Regions from separate parts of the Fodinicurvata sp. EGI_FJ10296 genome, predicted to be linked through region 2. Evidence: predicted binding sites of a transcription regulator. Region 2 holds the regulator's gene; each other region holds the start of a gene.

The links. Region 2 encodes PhoB, which activates phosphate uptake and scavenging genes when phosphate is short. Its sites were predicted from a motif close to TNTCATAAAACTGTCA; they were not measured.
Region 1: a site for PhoB is predicted at 2,171-2,186, ahead of phnD (phosphate/phosphite/phosphonate ABC transporter substrate-binding protein). Genes of this name have one in related genera too.
Region 3: a site for PhoB is predicted at 2,364-2,379, ahead of ugpB (sn-glycerol-3-phosphate ABC transporter substrate-binding protein UgpB). Genes of this name have one in related genera too.

What each region holds. Positions count from the first base shown of each region.
Region 1 is NZ_JBFCVL010000001.1:306,006-310,634, forward strand. Features, by position in the region: gene phnE (phosphonate ABC transporter, permease protein PhnE) at 1-117, opposite strand, end outside; gene phnC (phosphonate ABC transporter ATP-binding protein) at 114-959, opposite strand; gene phnD (phosphate/phosphite/phosphonate ABC transporter substrate-binding protein) at 1,073-2,059, opposite strand; gene ABZ728_RS01380 (FCD domain-containing protein) at 2,402-3,103, opposite strand; gene ABZ728_RS01385 (ABC transporter substrate-binding protein) at 3,342-4,328, shown strand; gene ABZ728_RS01390 (ABC transporter permease) at 4,409-4,629, shown strand, end outside.
Region 2 is NZ_JBFCVL010000003.1:417,960-422,588, forward strand. Features, by position in the region: gene pstB (phosphate ABC transporter ATP-binding protein PstB) at 7-819, shown strand; gene phoU (phosphate signaling complex protein PhoU) at 849-1,568, shown strand; gene phoB (phosphate regulon transcriptional regulator PhoB) at 1,584-2,336, shown strand; gene ABZ728_RS08120 (cyclic nucleotide-binding domain-containing protein) at 2,377-3,168, opposite strand; gene ABZ728_RS08125 (cyclic nucleotide-binding domain-containing protein) at 3,255-4,145, opposite strand; gene ABZ728_RS08130 (SDR family oxidoreductase) at 4,426-4,629, shown strand, end outside.
Region 3 is NZ_JBFCVL010000001.1:713,256-717,884, forward strand. Features, by position in the region: gene ABZ728_RS03215 (M48 family metallopeptidase) at 1-390, opposite strand, end outside; gene glpK (glycerol kinase GlpK) at 677-2,176, shown strand; gene ugpB (sn-glycerol-3-phosphate ABC transporter substrate-binding protein UgpB) at 2,444-3,757, shown strand; gene ugpA (sn-glycerol-3-phosphate ABC transporter permease UgpA) at 3,908-4,629, shown strand, end outside.

The DNA of each region.
Region 1 (4,629 bases), on a different contig from region 2:
GACGGCCAGAAACAGATAGCCGACAGCGGCGGCATAAAGGCCATAGCGCCAATATGGGCTGGCGATGAAGGGCGGCTTGCGCCATCGGCGCCGGCCGGCAAGTGCATCGGCCGTCATTGCACCGCCGCCTTGCGGATTTCCGGCACGTCGAGCGAGGCCGTGATCCTGCGGGCGGCGTCCTCTTCGGCGGCAGGCCGGTCTTCGTCAGCCGTGCCGGACCAGTCCTCGGCGCCGTAGATCTCGGTCAGCGTGGCGTCCGTCAGGCCCGAGGGCGGGCCGTCATAGACGATCTCGCCGGCGCGCAGGCCGACGATGCGTTCCACGAACATCTTCGCCAGCAGGACGTCGTGGATGTTGATGATCGTCGCCAATCCACGCTCGCGGCACAGTTCCAGAATCAGGCGCATGATCTGGCGCGATGTCTTGGGGTCGAGGCTGGCGGTCGGCTCGTCGACCAGCAGAATTTCGGGATCCTGGATCAGGGCGCGGGCGATGCCGACCCGCTGGCGCTGGCCGCCGGACAGGGCGTCGGCGCGCTTGTCGACCATGTGATCCAGGCCGACGCGTTCCAGCAGTCGGAATGCCTCGTCGATGTCGCTGTCGGGAAACCGCCTGAGGAAACTGCGCCAGAAGCCGACATAGCCAAGCCGCCCCGACAGCACGTTCTCCATGACCGACAGCCGTTCGACCAGGGCATATTCCTGAAAGATCATGCCCATGCGGCGGCGGACGCGGCGCAGATCGCCGGTTCCCAGCGCGGTGATATCGCGGCCCGACAGCGAGACCCGGCCCTCGGTCGGCTCGACCAGCCGGTTGACGCAGCGGATCAGCGTGCTCTTGCCCGCGCCGGACGGCCCGATCAGGGCGACCACCTGCCCCTTCTCGATGGTCAGGTCGATGGATTTCAGCGCCAGATCGCCGGTGGGATAGCGCATGGTCAGGCTGTCGATGGTCAGCATGGGCGGCCTGTCTTCAACGAGGGATGAAAGATGAGTGCACGCAAAAACGGGCGTCTCCGGCCCACCCCTTGGGCGAGCCGGAGAACGCGAACGTTAATGGGCGGGCGTGACGGTTAGCTGCACTCGAACACTTCGCCGATTTCGTTGGCGATGGTGCGGATGATCCGCCAGTCGTCCTCGTAGCTGATTTCGACGAAGCCGTCGGAATCGGAGAATTCCTCGGCCAGCGCGCCTTCCCACGGGAAAGTCTGGAACGCCTCGTCGATGTCGGCCTTCAGGTCGGGATGGAGATCGTTGACATAGCCATAGGACGTCGTCGGGAAGGTTTCCGACTGATAGATCGTGACGATCTGATCTTCGCTCACGACATCGCGATCCAGCATCCGGCCCATGACCGAATTGGCGACGGCGGCGGCGGGGTAGTCCTGATTGGCGACGCCCAGGATCGACTGGTCGTGCGCACCGGAGAACGTGGTCTCCAGATCTTCCTCGACGTTGATGCCGAACTCGGCGGACAACAGCGCCGACGGCGCCCGATAGCCGGAATTCGACGCCGGATTGGTAAAGGCCAGGGTCTGGCCGATCAGGTCGTCGACCTCTTCGATGCCGCTGCCGGGATAGGTGATGATTTCCATCTCATAGCCGCTGATCACACCGTCGGTGCCCATGGTATAGCGCGGATGGAAACCGGCGCAGTTCACGCCCAGCGGCACGGAACCGGTGGAAAAGCCGCCGATATGCAAACGGCCGGCGCGCATCGCCTCGACCATGGCGGCATAGGAATTGACGGTGAAATAGGTGACGTCGCGGCCGGTGACCTCGGCCAGATGGGCGGTGAATTCGTCCCAGACTTCGCGGTACAGGGCCGGATCTTCCACCGGCGTGTAGGTGAAGATAAGGGTCGAGGGATCGACGAAATCGGCTTCGTCAGTCGGGGCGTCGGCCAGCAGATCGCCGTCGGTGTCGCAGAAGCGGTCGTCGAGATCGCCGCGGGCGCAGTCGTCCTGGGCGTGGGCGGCGTTCGGGGCGCTGATGCCGATGACGGCCAGCAGGGCAAGGGCGGAGGCCCCGAGAAGGGTCGTGCGGCTAATGGTGTCCAACGGTCTGTCTCCTGTCTGAAGGAAGCAAGGCAACGGCGGAACGCAAGAGCATGCGACGCCGCGATTGGACCGTTGATACCGATGGGCAGTGACAGCCGTATTACGGCAGGGTGAATGTTTTATTGCGGGCTGACGCCGAAGGCCGGGCGACCACTATCGAGCTCCTGATCGTCCCTTCGCTCCTCCGGGGAATGGAATAGGAGACGGATGGCGTGTCGAGAAACACAGTTGCCGGATCAGCGAAGCGTCGCTTCGTGCCGCATCGCGTCCAGTGAGGGGCAATTGTTTGCGGCCCCCCTTGTCCCATCGCCCCCTTGCCCCATCGCCGGAGGCGCAGATGCGCTAGGCGGCGACGATCCGCGGTTCGACCAGTTTCTGTTCCACCGACCGCAGATGGGCCTGCATCGCCTGGCCGGCGCCGTCGAGATCCCGTTCCTCGATCGCCCGAACGATGCGGTCATGCTCGGCGAAGGAATGATGGTCCGCCGGCGGCTGCGAAACGTTGGATCGAAGCCGCCCCCATACGACTGCCCTGCGCACGGAATTGAGCGCGTCGAAAAGCGCCAGCAGCAGACGGTTGTCGGCGGCCTCGGCGATCCGCCGGTGAAGCTCGTTGTCGGCCGTCTCGTATTGGCGCCAGGTCGAAGCCTTGTGGGTCAGATCGATGCACCGGCGCAGCGCCTCGACATCCGCCGATGTCGCGTTGAACGCCGCTTCACGCGCGATCATCGGTTCGATGAGCAGCCGCGTTCGCATGACCTCGGCGGGATTGGTTTCGCGTTCGATCTCCGACAGGCTCATGATGTCGTCGATGGGCCGTGCGCCGGTGAACGTGCCCTTGCCGACATGGCGCCAGAGCTGTCCCTCCGATTCCAGAACCGCCAGCGCCTTGCGAAGATCACCACGCGAGACGCCCAGCAGGTCCGACAGTTCGCGCTCGGCCGGAAGCCGTGTATTGGGCGGAAAATCCCTGCTGGTCAGCCACGCGCGAAGCTGCACCAGAGCCGCGTCCCGGCTCCCCAGGGCCTTTTCGGATTTATCCATCACCCCGTCTTCCTTTCCGCCGGCCAATGGCGACGCTGCATCATTCGCATTCTGACCAATACCGAATTGGTTCGCATTTTTCAATGGCGGCAACCGCCCGATTGAATGGGTTGACGCCTGACCAATTGGGGATTTATGTTTAACCAATAAGGAATTGGTCCAGCCCCGCGAACAATGAAGGCTTGGCCGCAACAGCCGGCAATAACCGGAAAAAGCCGGCAGAATGGGAGGAACGACAATGAAATTTTCCCGCAACACCTTGGCGACCACCGTCGCCGGCGCCTTTGCGCTCGCCAGTCTTTCAGGGGCGGCAGTCGCCGACGACGATCCGATCCAGATCGCGTTCGGCGACATCGCGAGCATCGAGAGCCTCAATCTGCTGATCGCGATCGAGCGAACGAAAGAACGCGGCGTCCCGGTCGAACTGACGTTCTTCAATTCCGAGGATGTCGCGACCCAGGCCGTCGTTTCCGGTCAGGCCGATATCGGCGTCGGCGCGCCCTATGCCTTCATCCAGAATTCCGGCGCGCCGCTGCGCATGTTCTATCGCATGAGCACGCTTCTGTTCTTCCCCGTGGTCAATGGCGAGGTTTACAGCGGCTGGGAAGATCTCGACGGCGAGGAAGTGGCCGTTCATTCGCGCGGCTCCGGGACCGAAGCCCTGATGCGGCTGATGGAGTCGATCCACGATATCGAGTTCTCCAATATCAGCTACGTGCCCGGCGCCGAAGTCCGCGCCGGTGCGCTCCTCCAGGGCACGATCAACGCGACCATCGTCGACCCGGCCTCGTGGCGGCTGCTGGAAGAGGAAGGCGAGGGCCGGTTTCAACGGCTGCCGGTCGAGGGCGTGAACGCGACCGACGAGGCGCTTTACGCCAATATCACCTTCCTGGAAGAGCAGGCCGATGACGTTCAGGTGCTGGTGGAAGAACTGCTCGGCACCTGGAACGACATCGCCGACGACCCGCAGATCGTCGGTGACCTGCGCGAGGAATACGACCTTCTGCCGGATCTGCCTGCCGAAATGGACGACGAGGTCGTGGCCTTTTACGAGGAAGCGGTCGAGAACGGCGTGTTCCCGCTGGATGGCGGACAGCCGGAGGACGCCGGCGACGACCTCGAATTCCTGGCCGCTGCCGGTCAGGTGGATAGCCCCGAAGAACTGAACATCGAAGACTACTGGCATTTCGAGGCGCTGGAAGCCGCGCGTGCCGCACAGGACTGATCCGGCGACCCGTCGGCGGCGCGCCCCGTGGCAACTCGGGCCGCGCGCCGCCGCTTGCACTCTCGAAAGGAGCCACGTGCATGACGTCTGCACATGGAACAGTCGCCAATCTCGGCGGCGGCGGCGTCCGAAAGCCGTCACTGGGCCATCGAATAGCCGGTCAGTCGCTGTTCTGGCGGCTCGTCTCGCTGGCCATGGTGTTCGGCGCGTGGGAACTGGCCGGACGGCTGGACTTCAATTTCGCCTTCCCGCCCTTTTCCGACACCCTGGTCGCCTTCCTGTCCATGGTTGCCGACGGCAC
Region 2 (4,629 bases):
ATGACGATGCAATCCGCCCTCCCGCAAACGCATGTATCCGAACCAGCCGCCGCGACCGACAACCCGGTCAAGATCGCCGCCAACGGCGTCAACGTCTTCTATGGCGAGACCCAGGCGCTGCACGACGTCTCGCTGTCGATCAACCAGCACGAAGTGACCGCGTTCATCGGCCCTTCCGGCTGCGGCAAGTCAACGTTCCTGCGCTGCCTCAACCGGATGAACGACATCATCGCTACCGCCCGGGTCGAAGGCCTGATCACCATTGACGGTCAGGACATCTACGACCGCAGCGTCGATCCGGTGCTTTTGCGCGCCAGGGTCGGGATGGTTTTCCAGAAACCGAACCCGTTCCCCAAATCGATCCTGGAGAACGTCGTTTACGGCCCGCGCATCCACGGCCTTGCGAATACCAAGGCCGAATTCGAGGCGATCGCCGAACGCAGCCTGCGCCGTGCCGGTCTCTGGGACGAGGTCAAGGACCGCCTTGATGCGCCGGGCACCAGCCTTTCCGGCGGCCAGCAGCAACGCCTGTGCATCGCGCGGGCAATCGCCGTCGAGCCGCAGGTGATCCTGATGGACGAACCCTGTTCGGCGCTCGACCCGATTGCAACGGCCCGGATCGAGGAACTGATCGACGAGCTTCGGGAAAACTTCACGATCGTGATGGTCACCCACGCCATGCAGCAGGCGGCCCGGGTCTCGCAACGAACGGTATTTTTCCATATGGGCAAGGTGATCGAGGTGGGCGAGACGAGCCAGATATTCACCAATCCGCGCGAAAAGATGACCGAGCAATACATCACAGGGCGGTTCGGCTGAGCGAACAGATTCCAGGGGACGAGAGATCCATGGCGACAGACCACACGTCGAAATCCTTCGACAAGGAGCTGGAAAAGCTCAAGCAGCACATCTATCGCATGGGCGGCGCCGCGGAAGCGCAGTTCGAGGCGGCCATTCACTGCATTGGCAAACGCGACGGCGACAGCGCGCCGGACGTCATCGCCGGCGACAAGCAGATCGACGAATTCGAAGCGACGATCAATGCCGAAGCCGTGCGGGTGCTCGCTCTGCGTCAGCCCATGGCCAACGATCTGCGCGAGGTCCTTTCGGCCCTGAAAATCGCCAGCGATCTGGAGCGGATCGGCGACTACGCCGCCAATATCGCCAAACGCTCGATCGCCCTGGCCCAGGTGCCGGCAGTCGAGCCGGTGCGTGCGGTGCCGCGCATGGGCCGCCTGGCGCAAGGGATCATCAAGGACGTCCTCGATGCCTATATCGATCTCGACGTGGACCGGGCAATCGACGCTTGGCGGCGGGACGAAGAACTCGACGACCTCTATACCGCGCTCTTCCGCCAGACATTGACCTATATGATGGAAGACACGCGCATGATCACGCCCTGCACCCATCTTCTCTTCATCGCCAAGAATATCGAACGCATCGGTGACCACGCGACCAACATCGCGGAAACGGTTCATTTCCAGATCACCGGACGAACCATGGCCGACGACCGGCCAAAGGGCGACAACAGCAGCTACGAAGTCGTCAATCCCTCGCAAGACAAATAAAGGCGGACAAATATCATGGACGGAGGGGATAAGGCGGGCCGGTCAAGCGGTCGGCAAACCGTCCTCATCGTTGAGGACGAAGAAGACCTCGTCATCATGCTGACTTACAATCTTGAGCGCGAGGGCTATACCGTTCAGTCGGTGGCAGACGGTGACGAAGCCGTCGTCGCCGCGGGCGAGCATAATCCGGCAATCATAATTCTCGACTGGATGCTGCCGCACAAATCGGGCCTCGATATCTGCCGCCAACTCAGGCGGGGCGCGAAAACGCGCGACATCCCGGTCATCATGCTGACCGCGCGCGGCGAGGAAGCCGACCGCATTCGCGGACTCGATTCCGGGGCGGACGATTATATCTCCAAGCCGTTCTCGATCGTTGAACTGATGGCGCGCATCCGCGCGGTCCTGCGCCGCACCGGGCCGTCGTCGAACGAGGATTCGCTTGAATTCGGCGACACGCGCATGGATCTCGTCGCGCACCGCGTCACCCGTGCCGGACGGGACATCCATCTGGGTCCGACCGAGTTCAGGCTGCTGCGGCATTTCATGCAGTATCCGGGCCGCGTCTTCTCGCGCGAACAACTGCTGGATGTCGTCTGGGGCCACGACGTCTATGTCGAGCCCCGGACCGTCGACGTGCACATCCGCCGATTGCGCAAGGCGATCAATGACGGCGATCTGCCAGACATTATTCGCACGGTGCGGTCGGCCGGCTATGCCCTGGATCGCCCCAAACAGATCGATGACAGCGACGAGCAGGGTTCATGACCAGCGCGAGCTGCCGAACCGCCGGGGAGATCCGGCGGTTTCACGTTACCCGGATGATGAACCGGTAGGGACTGGACCCCGGCCCGGCGGCAACTTCGTTATCGCCATTGATCAAGCCGGCTGTCCCTGCATAGGCGCCTCGCGACACCGTTTCGCCATTGACCGTCGTGCCGCCGTCGCTGCCGAGATCATGGATTACCAGTCGGCCGTTCAGTTCGAACAAGCCGAAATGCTCTTCCTCAAGGGGATCCGTCTCATCGGTCTCAATGGTCATGCCGCCCTCGCTTAGCCGTGCCGGCAGGCCATCGGAAGCACGGCCGACGATATAGGGAAGGTGCTCGACCTCGAAGCCATGAACCCCCAGGCGCCACTGGGTCAGCGACGAACCGGGCAGAATGGTGATCGTGCGCACATGCTTCAGCGCAACGCCGCGGCCAAAGGGCTGCATTCGGGCCAGGGTGCCGTTTGCCTCGTGAAGTCGTTCGGTCAGCGTGCGCAGAACCGGCAATGTCAGGCTGGACACGCTGTCCAGCGATTTCAGAAACCGCTCCCGCGTCACCATGTGAAGCGACACTTCCGTCAGAGCGCGTGCGGTCGTCGATCTGGGGACGCCACGCAGCACGCCCATTTCACCCAGAATTCCGCCCTTTTCGAGGATGCCGACCCCCACACTGTCCTGCTGGTTGCTGCGCAGCAATTCCACCCGTCCCTCCTGAATCAGATAGACGGCATCGCTTTCGCTGCCCTGCTCGTAGATGACTGAGTGCGGCGCCAGGGTGAACGTCTTGCCATGACGGGTTTCCCGAACGCGGAGCGGCTTGTCGGGTTCCATGGGTCACCTCGTCTCGGGTGTCGTTCCGTCGGCCTGGGCATTCAGCAATCGGGCATCCGGTATCATTCGGGCCATCCCGGACGGCGCTAGACCTGGACGTCAATGCAGAAGCAGAAGGGCGAATCGCTGGTCCCGGCGACGATCTCGTTCCGGCCCACATCCAGCGCCGCCGTGCCGGCATGTTTGAATCGTGAGATGGCGGTCCCGTTGACGATCGTTCCGGTCGGTGTGCCCATGTCCTGAACGACCAGCCGGCCGTCGAGATCGGCGACCATGAAATGATTCCGTGCGAGGTGGAATATCCGCCTCGGCGACTCCGAGGACGACAGCATCGAAGACGTGGTTTTGACGTCGGGGAGCAGAAGCTGCCGATCCGACAGATAGACGTCGCCGCGATTCGCCCGTCGGCCGACCCGATAAGGATAGGCGTCGATGCGCACCATCTGCCGGCCGAGCATGCCCTTGACCATATTGCAGCCGGGCGCGAGTGTAATCGACTTCACGCGCCGCCGCTCCACGCCCACGCCATAGGGCTGAGCGTCCGCGATCCGGCTGTTGACCCCCTCAAGCCGCTCGCACAGCATGCGCAGCAGCGGCATCGCAATGGCATTGGCGCTGCGCAGCGAATTGTAGAACCCGGCCTTCGACACCCTGCGCAGACGTATATTCGTCTTGGCCCGTGCCGTCACCGAACGCGGCCGACTGCGCAATACGCCCATTTCGCCGAAGATCATACCCTCGGTCAATTGCGCGACGACATACATGGTGTGACGGGCGCTTTGCAGCAGTTCAACCGTGCCGGATTCAACGAAATAAACGGCGTTGCTTTCCTCACCCTTTGCATAGATGAGCGATCCGGCTTCGAGCGTGACGATATCATCGGAAACCTGGGCCTCGACCTGACTATCGGCCTGGACCTGGGCAACAGTGGCGTCACCATTCCGGGTGTCGGTCCGCCGCAGTTCAGCCATGGTCATGCCCGTTCCCCCAGTACATTGTCCGATGCCTCATCGCGCGCACCGGTCCTGTTTCATCTCCGCCGTCCGCAGCTCAGCCATAAAGCGAGTCGTCGGCTCACTTTTTACAATCTTTACGCTAATTTTTCTCAACGTCAAGCTGCATTCTCTCCGTCCATGGTATTCGGATGGTTTCGCCGGGAATGCGCGCCTGGCGAAGCCGTAACACCTGCCGTTTCGGTTCGACGAGGGCGATGGTATCCTGCGGCAGTAGTCCGATTTCAGCACCAGGCAGGTACCAATGACACAGCCCGACACCGCCCGCCCCACGGTTGACGCCGCCGGGATGTTCGACCTCGGCGGACGCATCGCCGTGGTTACGGGGGCAAGCCGGGGCATCGGGGCAGCGCTGGCGATCGGTTTGGCCAACGCCGGCTGCGACGTCGCGATCACGGCCCGGTCGGCCACCGATCTCGACGCCACGGCAGAGGCAATCCGGGCAAAG
Region 3 (4,629 bases), on a different contig from region 2:
GGCATCGTCACTCATGATCACGCGGTGGCCGGTTTCAGGATCGTGACGGATCAGCCGGTCCCGTCCGCAAACCGGAACTGGAACCCCCGGCTCGAAAGCGACTTTCTGAGGGCTCTTTCTGATTTGCGCGGCCAGCCAACCGCTATGGCGCCGGACCATGTCATCGGCCGTCTGCATCGACACGCCCAGCGGCAGCGTCAACCTGAACCCGCCACTGCGGATGTCCTGACGCAGCGTCAGGCGCGTCGCCTGGGCGGACCGGACAATCCTGATCTCGATATCCTGGCCGTCGATGGCCAGTGATAGCGACGTCGGCGGAGTCGAAAGCAACCCCGGCCGTTTGACCGAACGGGTCCCCGATCGGGACAAGGCCTTGAAGAAATCGGGCATCCGCGCCCTCTGGGGAATCACCGGCAGTTACGGACTTATCATAGCCGAAACACGGCAGCGGCCGATACAAGGGATTGCGACGGCAAGGCTTTGACGTCCTGAGGGAATGCGCCACAACGAGTGCCCGAGGGTGGCGGTGTTGGTGCCCGCTATCCGTGTCCGGTGGCCTCTTTGCGCCGCGACCAAAGGATGCTAAGAGAACAACAATGTCATAAACGCAACATGAATGTTCATATTCGAAAATCGGCGTAGATCAGGCGCTCGATCGAATGGGGAGGGACAGACCGTGGCAGCATCCGCCTATATCGTGGCCATCGATCAGGGAACGACATCGACGCGCGCCATCGTCTTCGACGCTGGCGGCCGCCCCGTCGCGACTGCGCAGAAGGAATTTACCCAGCATTATCCCGCCGACGCTTGGGTCGAGCACGATGCGGAGGAAATCTGGGCGGATGTCGTTGCCGTCGTGCGCGATGCGGTCGCCAAGGCCGGCGTGCCGGCTGAATTGATCGCCGGGATCGGCATCACCAACCAGCGTGAAACGGTGGTCGTGTGGGACCGCGAAACCGGCAAACCGATCCACCGGGCGATCGTCTGGCTTGATCGGCGGACCAGCGACTATTGCCGGTCGCTCGTCGACAGCGGACACGGACCGATGATTGCCGAGCGGACCGGCCTCGTCATCGATGCCTATTTTTCGGGATCGAAGATCAAATGGATCCTGGACAACGTGGATGGCGCGCGCAGCCGGGCAGAGCAGGGGCGGCTGTGTTTCGGCACCATCGACAGCTGGCTGCTCTATAAGCTGACCGATGGCGCCGTCCACAAGACTGACGCCACGAACGCCTCGCGCACGATGCTGTTCAACATTCATACACAGCAATGGGACGACGAGCTGCTCGATCTGTTCGGCGTACCGCGCGCCATGATGCCGGAGGTCTGCGACAATTCAGGACGATTCGGGCTGGCGTCCGAGGCACTGCTGGGGAACGCCATTCCCGTCAGCGGCATGGCCGGCGACCAGCAGGCGGCCACGTTCGGGCAGGCCTGCTTCGATGTCGGCATGACCAAATCCACCTATGGCACCGGGTGCTTTGCGTTGATCAACACGGGCGAGACGGCCGTCGTTTCCCGGCACAAGATGCTGACGACAGTGGCCTATCGGCTGGATGGAAAGACAACCTATGCCCTGGAAGGGTCGATTTTCGTCGCCGGCGCCACGGTGAAGTGGTTGCGCGACGGCCTGGGGATCATCGATTCCGCCGCGCGTACGGCATCGCTGGCGGTGACGGTGCCGGACAATCACGGCGTCTATTTCGTGCCGGCGTTTTCGGGACTGGGCGCACCCCACTGGGATCCCGATGCCCGCGGCACCATCAGCGGCCTGACATTCGATGCCGGACCGGCCCATATCGTTCGCGCCGCACTGGAAAGCGTCGGCTTTCAGACCGCCGACCTGATCACGGCGATGCGCGCCGATGGCGCGGCCATGCCGCCGGCGCTGCGAGTCGACGGGGGCATGGTGGTGAATGACTGGGTCTGCCAGTTCCTGGCCGATATTCTCGATCTTCCTGTCGAGCGTCCAGTCGTGACGGAAACGACAGCCCTTGGCTCGGCCTATCTCGCAGGGCTCGCGGAGGGCGTGTATGGCGGGCTGGAATCGCTGTCGGCGCAATGGGCATCAGAGCGGCGGTTCGAGCCATCGATGGAGGCCGGCAGGCGCGAACGGCTTCTGGCCGGATGGCACAAAGCCGTTCGCCACGCCCGGGGCATCGCGTCCGATTGACACCACCTCCACCCGGGGGGGGCACCCCAGGGTCCGCCCTGGGGCCACCTTTGGGCCTTGGTTGGGCTGAATGCGTCATTCACGCGCGGTTCGGTCTCGCGAATGTTCGCAGTTCGACGCTTCGGGGCGTATTTCTGCGCTTGGATTTGCGCAACGAGTCAGCTAGACAGGGAGTGTGTAACAAAAGGTTCATAAATCGGTCACGCGGCCGTCATTGCATACGGTGCATAAGCAAAGTCGCATGACAATTTGGGAGGGCTATTAGAAATGAAGCTTCGTCATCTGCTGGCAGCGTCCGCCACTGCAATGTTGGTCGCCGCGCCGGCTCAGGCTCAGGTTGAAATTCAGTGGTGGCACGCAATGTCCGGCGCGCTCGGCGAATGGGTCGATGACCTGGCCGAGGGCTTCAACGAAAGCCAGGATGATTACGTCGTCGTCCCATCCTATCGCGGCACCTATCCCGAAACGATGACGGGCGGCATTGCTGCCTTCCGTTCCGGCGAGCAGCCGCACATTCTGCAGGTCTTCGAGGTCGGCACCGCCACCATGATGGCCGCCGAAGGCGCGATCTATCCGATCCATGAGTTGATGGCGGACACGGACACGGCGTTCGACCCGGACGCCTATCTGCCGGCCGTCGTCGGATACTACACGACACCGGAAGGCAACATGCTGTCGTTGCCGTTCAACAGTTCCACGCCGGTCATGTACTATAACCGGGATGCCTTTGCAGACGCTGGTCTCGATCCCGACAGCCCGCCGGAAACCTGGCCGGAGTTCGGCGAAGCCGCTCAGCAGCTCGTCGACAGCGGCGCGGTCGACTGCGGCTTCTCGACCAACTGGCAGGACTGGATCCACATCGAGAACTTCTCGGCGTGGCACAACCTGCCGATCGGCACCCGGCAGAACGGCTTTGCCGGCTTCGATACCGAACTTCAGGTCAATTCAGACACCCATATCGCCCATATCGAAGCGCTGAAGGGCTGGATGGATGACGGACTGTTCACCTACGGTGGACGGCAGAGCGACGCGACTCAGCTTTTTGTCAGCGGCGAATGCGGCATGTTCTTCGAATCCTCCGCCGGTTACGCCAACATCAGCGCCGGCGCTGACTTCGATTTCGGCATCGGCATGCTGCCGTACTGGCCGGACGTCGAGGGCGCACCGCAGAACTCGATCATCGGCGGCGCGACGCTCTGGGTCCTCCAGGGGCACGATCAGGAAGATTATGCCGGCGTGGCCGACTTCTTCAACTATCTCTCGTCTCCGGAAGTACAGGCATCGTCGCACCAGCGGACCGGCTACCTGCCGATCACCAATCAGGCGTTCGAGCTGACCGAGGAGCAGGGTTACTATGAAGAAAATCCCGGCTTCGACACGTCGATCCGTCAGATGAATCTGAACCCGCCGACCGATAATTCCCGTGGTCTGCGGTTCGGCAACTATGTTCAGATCCGTACGATCATCAACGAGGAACTCGAGGCCGTCTGGGGCGACGACAAGTCGGCCGAAGAAGCGCTCGACGCGATCGTCTCGCGCGGCAACGAGCTGCTGCGCCAGTTCGAGGAAGACCTCAACTAGTCGAACTGCTCAATGAGCCGGACCGGGCGCAGGGGTGGCAGTTCGCCACCTCTCGCCCGGTTGCATTTCAGTCAGCGGGGCTGCCCGTGCCGGATATCGGCAGTTTGAAGGCCGAGCGGCGGTATCATCACTTTTTTAGGCGGGTCGCCTATGCACAAGCGCGTGACTTTCAGGCACGGGCTCCTACCGTATCTCCTGGTAGCGCCACAGATCATCATCACACTGGTCTTCTTCATCTGGCCGGCAAGCCAGGCGCTCTATCAATCCGTCCTCAGACAGGATCCATTCGGCCTGCGAACGACCTTTGTCGGGTTGCAGAATTTCCAGCGCCTGTTCGCGGACCCGTCCTATCTGAGCAGCCTGCAGGTAACGGTGGTATTCAGTATCAGCGTGGCGGCGCTGTCGATGGGGGCGGCACTGTTGCTGGCCGTCATGGCCGATCGCGTCATCAAGGGCGCAGGTGCCTATCGCACATTGATCATCTGGCCCTACGCCGTTGCGCCGGCCGTGGCCGGCGTCCTGTGGCTGTTCATGTTCACGCCGTCGGTTGGCATCATATCGTATTTCCTGCTCCATGAATTCGGCGTGCGGTTCAATCACCGGGTGGATGGAACACAGGCAATGGGGCTGGTGATATTCGCCGCCGCCTGGAAGCAGGTTAGCTATAATTTCCTGTTCTTTCTGGCCGGACTTCAGTCCATCCCCAAGAGCCTGATCGAAGCGGCGGCCATCGACGGTGCCGGGCCTTCGCGGCGCTTCTGGACGATCATCTTCCCGCTTCTATCCCCGACGACGTTCTTCCTTCTCGTCATCAATGTGGTTTTCGCGTTCTTCGAAACCTTCGGGATCATCCATGCCGTCACCAACGGCGG